DNA from 2 places in the Paenibacillus sp. ALE2 genome. Region 1 is predicted to be linked to the other one. Evidence: riboswitches for the same ligand, from Rfam matches in the RefSeq annotation. Region 1 holds a riboswitch; the other holds the start of a gene.

Region 1 (4,677 bases):
GATGAAGAGCTAAAATAATAAAAGGGCAGGATATAAAAGACAACCCACACATAAGGGCTAAGCCCCGTATTTCTTTGGAAAATCTGATACCACTTTTGCATCCTGCCACCCTTTTCTACTTTAGATACCCCTTATTTTAACATACCAATTTCCGTACAACGTTATTTTCGTTCCGTGCCTACAACAGGCGTAGGGATGGGCTTTGAAGTGCCAACACGTTTGCTAAGCAGCGGCTTTACTTGTTTAAAGGTCAGAAAGGTCTTGGTACTTTCATCCCATAGTCGGAACTTCAAAGATTCCAGACTGCTACTCACCGTAATCGTGGTCGCCTTTTGCAGCAACGGTGTCGCTTCATGCGCTTTCTCCAAATTGTAATTTGGTACTTTCGGGCTCAAGTGGTGAACATGATGAAAACCAATATTACCTGTAATCCATTGCAATACTTTAGGAAGCTTGTAGTAAGAACTGCCCTCGACGGCCGCATTAATATAACTCCACTCTTCATCATGCTCAAAATACGAATCCTCAAACTGGTGTTGCACATAGAACAGCCAGATTCCCAACATACCAGAGACAAAAAAGATAGGCGTCTGTACCAGAAGGAATGCCTGCCAACCAATAGCCCAGCACAACAGTGCATACAATGCAACAATGGATATATTCGTCACATAGGTGTTTATCTTTTCCTTACGTTTGGCTGTCTTGACATTAAACCGATAGGAAATCAAAAAAGTATAGATTGGACCTAGGCCGAACATAACCCAAGGATTTCGATATATACGATAGGCCAGCCGTGTCCATGTGGAAGCTGCTGTGTACTCTTCTACCGTGAGCACCCACATATCACCTGTGCCTCTTTTATCCAGATTACTGCTGGTTGCATGGTGGATCGCGTGACTATTTTTCCATTGGTGATAAGGGCAGAGCGTAATAATACCTGTAATAGTTCCCACAATATCGTTCAGCTTGCGACTTTTGAAAAAAGATTGATGACCACAATCGTGAAAAATAATAAACGTCCGTACCACAAACCCTGCCGCAATAATGGTAATGGGAAGCGTCAGCCAGTAAGAAACCGCTAGGCTAAGATAAGCGGCATACCACAATAGGATCAGCGGTCCCAAGGTATTGAACAGTTGCAGAACGCTGGATTTCGTGTTTATTTTCTCGTAGGGAGCCATATTTTTTTTCAATTGAGCTAACGGGAGTTGTGTCATACCCATTATGATCCTCCTTTAAAATGCAGCCCATACCTTAATCCTGTCAGGCGTACATGTTGATCTAAGCTCAGTATAAGGAGACCGCTGTATCTGCTGTAGTCATAAACGTCAGTTCAGGCATATGACATTTGTCATATAGACAACTAACCAAACCTGTTTGGCAAATGTTCACGGGTTTCTTTTCTGCTGTTATTTTGTTAAAATATAAGATATATAACGCTGTATGTGACTGGCGAAGTCAGTGGAATGAACCACGAGGGAGCATACAATCAAGCGTACCGTTCGCCTGGGAGAAGTATTTGCAGAGGATTCGTCTGTCTTGACGACCTTGTGCAAATACTTTTTTTCGTTTTCTAAGACCATGACACCCTGTTGATTCCATTATGCGATAAATTCAGAGGAGGCTCGGACTATGGCTATTATCATGAAATCCAAAGAAGCAGCTGAGCAAGTGTATGCAACGATCCGTTCCCAAGTAGAGCAAATGAAACAGCAAGGACACCGTCCCCATCTGGCAACCCTGTTGGTAGAGGGTGATCCGGCATCTGCATACTATGCACGGACCAAGCAAAAAATAGCAGAGAAGCTGGGCATCTCATTTCATCTCCATACTTTTAATCGTCATGTAAGCGAAGCCGAACTTCTGCACGTGATCGGTACCCTAAATGATGCATCCCATGTACATGGCATTATGCTGGAACTCCCGCTTCCTCAACATCTTTCTGCCTCCGTTATTAAGCAGTCCATCGCCCCCTACAAGGATATTGATGGAATTACACCTAATAACAAGCTGGCTACCGTTACGGGTGACGCAGGGCTATACCCCGCTACACCTCAAGCCTGTATTGAACTGCTCAAGCATTACGGCCACTCCTTGACAGGCAAAAATGTCACGCTCGTGGGCATCGGGCAAACAGTGGGACTTCCCCTTTTCCACATGCTGCAAAGAGAAAATGCCACCGTCACCGCCTGTCATGCAGGTACGCGTGATATTGCAGAGCATCTGAGCCATGCAGACATTGCCTTCGTCGCAGTCGGATGTCCTGATGTGATTACGCAGGATATGGTTCACCCAGGTCTGATTCTCGTGGATGCAGGAATTAATGAGACGCTGGAGGGTAAAATTGTGGGGGACGCTGCTCAGGACGTTGTAGAAAAGGTACATGCCATTTCTCCCGTTCCTGGTGGCGTGGGCACCCTAACGACCGCAATTTTGTACAAAAATCTGCTCAAAGCGATACGTCTGCAACATTACTCCAGAGAGGTGGTTTATTCATGAGTGAACTGTCGTGGAACCAGTCCATCGGACATTTTCTGAAAGAAGCTGCAAGTGCAGCGCCTACCCCTGGTGGAGGAAGTGTATCCGCGCTGGCTGCGGCACTAGGCGCAGCGATGACCTCCATGACCGCCAACCTTTCACAAGGAGAAAAATACACGCAATTCCGTGAACAAATGGTGCAAGTCATTAGCAGTATGGAAAGATTGTCTACGCATTGTGAGGAACTGATGGCCGCAGACATCCAATCCTTTGAACAGTACATGACCGCGCTGCGTTTGCCCAAAGAAACAGACGAAGAAAAGCGCTATCGTACCCATTCCTTACAAACAGCTGTGATTGCTGCCATTGAGGTACCTATGCGCCTGCTGGAAGTATGCCGGGACGGACTATCACAAGCCTACAACATTGTGGAAATATCCAATAAAAATGTGATCTCCGATCTGGGCATCGGTGCGATTTTGTTTGAAGCAGCCGCTCAATCCGCCCTGCTCACCATTGATATTAACCTTGCCTCGCTAAAAGACTTGGATGTCAAACAATCCTACGAAGCCAAAACAGCCACACTCCTCCGTGAAATCGGACAAATTAAAGAGCAAACCTTATTGACTGTGCGCAGTCGAATCGCAAGTAGTTAGCTCATACTACGCACTAGCTGTGCTAACCCATATATTCTACCTACTTGCTAACAGAAATAACCTCCAAATCCATCTCTATTTGTTGGATTTGGAGGTTATTTTATTTTGATTCATTACATTTGGAAAACTTTTCTATACTTTCTTCGTCTATGGATTAGGGATATTCTTTAAGATTACTTTTTCTCTTATACACATTGATCAAGAAATGAGGAAAATCGTATGAAAAGACGTGCTCTATTACTCAGTATAATTACGTTATTACTGATCAGTCCCAGGGTGTGGGCGGCCGGAAATGATTCTACATCGCATATTCGCTCCTATGATTCCGGAAGTCTGATCCAATCCGATGGAAGCTTGTGGCTGTGGGGCTATAATCAATCCGTACCGACTCGTGTAGAGGGTAAACCAAACGTAATAAAAACATTCTCTAATATCATCAACGAAAGCGATCTGGTATTTACCTTGCAAGACCACTCTGCTTGGTATGTGCCTAGAAACAATATTTCTGAATCCGTGAAATTTGTTCCTCTGGAAGGACTACAGAACCTCGCAGCTGTAAGTAGTTTGAATGATCATGTGCTCGCTCTGACCAACGAAGGCAGCATATTTCTCGCTGATCAACTCGACAATAGAAACATCTTCAGTCCTTTTCAAACCCTATCTGGCATCGATGAGGTTGCCGATATAGTCAGTTACTATGAAGAAAGACCGGATTATGAGGAACGCTGGATATTTCTTAAGAAAGACGGCAGTGTATGGAAAAACACAACAGCCTTACAGGGTTTCGAACCTATTTCACCATTAAAAGACATTACGGCAATTACTAAAAATATAGCCTTAAAAAAGAATGGTACCGTGTGGACGTGGCCCAAAGAATTTGATAAAAATGCAGCTCCGTCCGAAACGCTATCCGTATCGCAAATTCAAGCCTTATCGGGCATCAAGACCATCAAGGCTAATAGGTATTCCAATCTCGCCATTGATCAGCAAGGTCGGCTATGGTTCTGGGGGGCTACAGTTACAGGTGCCTTAGACAATACAACCTATCACAACACGAATACCCCTGTACTGCTAACAGGAGTAAAGGACGTTAAAGACGCCTTTTTCGTTGAGCGCTCCCTTCTTGCTCTAACCACTGCTGGCAATGTATATGTTGCATCTCTAGATGGCGAAAAATTATCCTCCCATGTCCCTTTTACATTACTTGCTCAAAATATTCAAAGCATCAAGGCAGGACCACGGCACGTCATCATGCAAAAGGCAAACGACGCACTGTGGGGCTGGGGTGTTAACAAACACGCGCAACTCGGCATAGGCGATTATGAATTTCTTTATAGTACGCCAGTTCCTGTACAAAAGCCGATTCTCGTCCGTCTCAACAGTACACCTGTCCCTCTAAGCAACGGTGTGATTACCCGCAATGGGCAGGCGTTTATTCCCCTGCGTTCTGTTTTTGATCAACTGGGAGCCGACATCACTTATGATTTCAACAGCAAAATAGCGAAAATGAATCAGTCCAAGGCGGGAGACCCTCCCGTCTCTC
Region 2 (4,677 bases), 1.5 Mb from region 1:
ATGGTCCACCCTTTGTCAAAGCCAAATTCAGCTCAAATACTTTAAAGGACCAGGATATCGCCAGGAACAAGCAGACGGTCACTGCTGGCATAATAAGCGGCACCACGATATGACGCAAAACCTGTCTTCGGCTCGCACCATCAATTTGGGCTGATTCAATAAGAGCATGCGGGACATTATTTAGAGAGGATATGTAAATAACCATGAGATAACCTGCGTATTGCCAAACAAACACAATGACAGTTCCCCAAAATGCAGTAGGCCCATCACCCAACCACGGCAGTTTGAAAAAGGAAAGCCCTGTGGCCTCTCCTACCGCCGAAAAGCCACGTACAAATATAAATTGCCAGATGAAGCCGAGCAGCAAGCCGCCGATCATATTAGGCATAAAAAATACAGTTCGCAGTGCATTGCGAGTACGCAACGGCTTTGTAAGCGCATAGGCCAGGAAAAAGCCCACCAGGTTAGTTAGAATGACACCACATACGGTAAAACGGACCGTAAACCAAAATGCATTACGGAAGTCCGGATCATCTTTAAAAATATGAACGTAATTCCCTAGCCCGAGCCATCGGACATGTTCAGATACGCCATCCCAGTTCGTCATGGAATAATACAGCCCCAACAGAAACGGAATGACCATAATTAAGACGAAAAACAACGCCATCGGTCCTACAAATATGAGCTGCTGCAATAATTGCGCGGATTTTCTTTGGCTCAATGCAATCACTCCTTTGTCGTAGATCATGAAGGAAAATGCGCATAAATCCTTACTTTAATCGCTTATTACCCAAAAACGTAAGTTTCGAGTCGTCTGGAATCAAAAAAAGGCTGTTCTCCCTTCGCTAACGAAAGGAAAACAGCCTTATCATATAAAGATTAAAAGGAATGGCGATGAATTAGTATTGTGTTCCTGGATAGATCGGGAACTTGTCTGTCAACTCGCCCACCGCTTGGCTTGCTTTGGACAATACAGTATCATCTTTTGGATTTTTAAGAGTATCAGCAATGATTTTACCGATTTTAACCATAGCCTCTTCATCCATACCACGAGAAGTTGCAGCAGGTGTACCAATACGAATGCCGCTGGTAACGAACGGACTCGTTGGGTCGAAAGGAATAGCATTTTTGTTGACCGTGATACCCACGGAATCCAATACATGCTCCGCTTCTTTACCTGTAATATTCAAATTGCGAGTATCCAACAGCATCAGGTGATTATCCGTACCACCGGATACAATGTTGATTCCCTCTGCCAGCAATGTCTCAGCCAGCACCTGTGCGTTGCGAACTACGTTTTGCGCATAGGTTTTGAATGATGGCTGGAGCGCTTCACCCAGAGCAACTGCTTTGGACGCGATCACGTGCATCAGTGGTCCTCCTTGAGTACCAGGGAAGATAGCTTTATCAATCGCTTGCGCCCACGCTTTGCGAGTCAGAATTAGACCCCCACGCGGACCACGCAGCGTTTTGTGTGTCGTTGTTGTCACAAATTGAGCATGGGGAACCGGACTAGGATGAATCCCTGCTGCCACGAGACCTGCGATATGTGCCATATCCACCATGAATAAAGCACCTACATCATTAGCAATGGAAGCAAAGGCTTCAAAATCGATAGTACGCGGATATGCACTTGCACCAGCTACGATCAGACGAGGGCGGTGCTTGAAGGCTGCTTTGCGCACTTCATCATAGTCGATGCGGAAGTTGTCTTCACGTACACCGTAAGCAGCAAAGTTATACAACAAACCGGAGGCATTAACCGGGCTTCCGTGTGTTAAGTGGCCGCCATGCGCCAGATTCATACCCAGTACAGTATCTCCAGGTTGAAGAGCTGCCAGATATACCGCCATGTTAGCCTGCGCTCCAGAGTGAGGCTGCACGTTCGCATGCTCGGCGCCAAATAGTTCTTTCGCACGGTCACGTGCAATATCTTCGACGATATCTACATGCTCACAGCCACCATAGTAGCGTTTGTTCGGATAACCTTCAGCATATTTATTGGTAAGCACGGAGCCCATGGCTTCCATTACTGCTTCACTGACGATATTCTCAGATGCGATCAGCTCGATATTGTGGCGTTGCCGTTTCAGTTCAAGCCCCATTGCTTCCATCACTGCCGGGTCACTTTTACGCAGATGTTCCATCATGATTGATTACTCCCTCTCCATGGTCAAATTGTTGGGTATACAAGCAAATGCCTGCTCCTCTGTTGGGTACCTCATCATCAATGCAAAAAAGATCAGTACAAACATGCCGACATGCCAAATGTTAATCGCAGTTTCCGCCGGCTTCTTGTTCCAGACTGTACACTGCCCGTTGTCCGCCAATAAGTGGAGGACGAGTGAACGCAGCCGTCACACGTGCTTCACCAATCCAGCGAAGGCTTGGGCGAAACGGAACGGCAATCGGGCGCAAATGCATGCCAATCAGCGTTTCGCCGATGTCTATCCCGGCATGAGCCTGCACATTCGCCGCCAGACACGCATCGTCCATAGAGCGATAGGCAACGGTAGCCATAGAGCCCCCTGCTGTACGAACAGGAACAGCCGCAACCTCCATCAGGCCTAATCGCTCCAGTAGAGAACGTTCAACGACCAGTGCTCGGTTCAAGTGCTCACAGCATTGAAACGCCACATCAAAGCCATACTCTCTGCGAACGGATTCTACTCCAGACAACACTTGCTGAGCCACATCCAGCGCTCCTGCTGTGCCGATCCGACTTCCAGCCACTTCACTCGTGCTTGCGCCAATAACCAGCAGGCGACCAGCTTTAAGACTGGCCACTTCTGCAATTTCCCGCACGACAGAAGCGGTCTGTGCTTCGAGTGAAATCTCATGATCCAATTGTTCTACCATTGGAACCTCCTTTGGTTGAACAGCCTCTCAGAGACTAGGCATGGTCCCATGCCCCAAGTTCAACACACTCTCTCCTGATCACAATCTGACTATATTATAGCCGATGTTTCAGATTTCGAGCAGAAAAAATGGAAGAACAAGAAGGCAACAGAAGATCTGCTGTAGCTCGTATACGAAAAAAGAGCAGTCCACACCTATGTGGAATTGCTCTTTTGCCCAGGCGACCGGCCGTATATCCGATGCTCCATCGTGGTTAATCCCACTTTTGTCGCCAGTTACATCGGATTCTCATTTTTCCACCTTATCTTAACGGATTAACTGTCGAAAATCAACAGATTCCGTACAAAATAGAGGAATGGTACCGACTTTATTCGGAAGATCCCTTTAGCTTGTCCAGCAACTTATGCAAAGCTACACGGATTTCCGCAGCTGTGACATCGTAGTCCTCCCGCGAACCGCCAAACGGATCTGAGATATCGAAGCCCGGAATCCGTTGATGTAATTCAATCATTCGCTCACGTTCCTGCGCTGATAGCTCTTGTCCAAGTGAAGCCATCAACTGCTGTGAAGCATACAAGCCGTCTAATTCCTGTACGTCCTTCAGCACTGCGTCCCGGTCCTCCACATACTCCTTCAGCGTAAATACTTTGCCCGCCGTTTGTGGAAACCGTTGAATGACATGCTGTTTATGTCCTTGCGTCAAGGTTAAGATCAGATGTGCCCACTCGGCAAGCCCGTCGCTTAAAGGGGTTGAAGTGATCTGATCGGATATATCGTGATCACGTAGAACCGCCTCTGCATGCCGGGATATCGACGCCCCGTCCATCGCAGCTACTCCAGCGGAACGCACTTCCAGTTCCAGTCCATGCTCAGCAGCCAACTTACGCAGCATCCCCTCAGCCATTGGACTGCGACAGGTGTTCCCTGTGCATACAAATAAGATATTCTTCAACGTCTTCACCCCCCGTATGTTGAAAAAATATATAAACAGAGGATTACTCAAATCCTGTATTTATTTTACACTGTCTACGTTAAAATCAAAACATAAACATAAAACCGAATGCCAGCAAAACGGCACCGCCCACCGCTTCTCCATAATCCCCCAGATTGCGGCTGACCTTGCGCCCCAGTAACAGCCCCAGCATCGCCATCGCTCCCCCGCAAAAACCAAAGGCCAGAACAGTCAGCACCAGGTCACTCTGGAACATCCCCAGGGACACTCCCACAGAAAATGAGTCAATGCTCACCCCAAGTGCAAATAGCAAAAGACCCAAAGGCGACCGATGATCCAATACGTGTACGCCGTCTCCCTTGAAGGAATTGTACACCATATGCCCGCCCAAAAGGATGAGTAATCCCCCTGCGAAATAGGTCGTCACATGGCCTAATAAAGAACTCATATAATGGCCTGTGAACATTCCCAGCAACGGCATCAGGATGTGAAAAAAACCAATCACAATGCTGATGCGCAGCACGTCTCGCAGGCGTATCCCCTTCATACCGATCCCTACGCCCAGCGACAGCGCATCCATCCCTAGCGCTACCGCCATGATCAGAATCGTTACAACCTGCCCAGCATCGGCAGAGGCTGCCAGCATACTCCATCCCTCCATTATCCGTCTGTTCTTGTACACGTTATGCGGACAAGGGGCAAATCAGTACAAGCAGGTACTAAAAATACCCAAAACAGAGAGGAGGAATTAAAATAAGAGACTCCATACTTTACAGAAGCTACAATCGGATAATTCGATGACCTGCCGCTTTAAGCAGTCGATTCATGACGGCGTCTCCCAATCCCTTCGGCGGGCAGGCTTCCGC

Evidence for each region. A riboswitch is a leader RNA that binds a small molecule or an ion and turns the genes downstream of it on or off. The one in region 1 is predicted to bind ZMP and ZTP.
Region 2: another riboswitch for ZMP and ZTP. It lies ahead of ACXHJ1_RS08995 (TIGR01440 family protein); the one in region 1 lies ahead of ACXHJ1_RS02190 (bifunctional 5,10-methylenetetrahydrofolate dehydrogenase/5,10-methenyltetrahydrofolate cyclohydrolase).

Annotation. Positions count from the first base shown of each region.
Region 1 covers NZ_CM134213.1:560,015-564,691, forward strand. The annotation lists gene ACXHJ1_RS02180 (sensor histidine kinase) at 1-101, opposite strand, end outside; gene desA (Delta(5) desaturase DesA) at 162-1,223, opposite strand; ZMP/ZTP riboswitch at 1,436-1,519, shown strand; gene ACXHJ1_RS02190 (bifunctional 5,10-methylenetetrahydrofolate dehydrogenase/5,10-methenyltetrahydrofolate cyclohydrolase) at 1,633-2,499, shown strand; gene ACXHJ1_RS02195 (cyclodeaminase/cyclohydrolase family protein) at 2,496-3,134, shown strand; gene ACXHJ1_RS02200 (stalk domain-containing protein) at 3,354-4,677, shown strand, end outside.
Region 2 covers NZ_CM134213.1:2,056,549-2,061,225, reverse strand. The annotation lists gene ACXHJ1_RS09005 (carbohydrate ABC transporter permease) at 1-748, opposite strand, end outside; gene ACXHJ1_RS09000 (serine hydroxymethyltransferase) at 900-2,150, opposite strand; gene ACXHJ1_RS08995 (TIGR01440 family protein) at 2,272-2,859, opposite strand; ZMP/ZTP riboswitch at 3,067-3,148, opposite strand; gene ACXHJ1_RS08990 (low molecular weight protein arginine phosphatase) at 3,227-3,811, opposite strand; gene ACXHJ1_RS08985 (manganese efflux pump MntP) at 3,897-4,457, opposite strand; gene ACXHJ1_RS08980 (L-threonylcarbamoyladenylate synthase) at 4,591-4,677, opposite strand, start outside.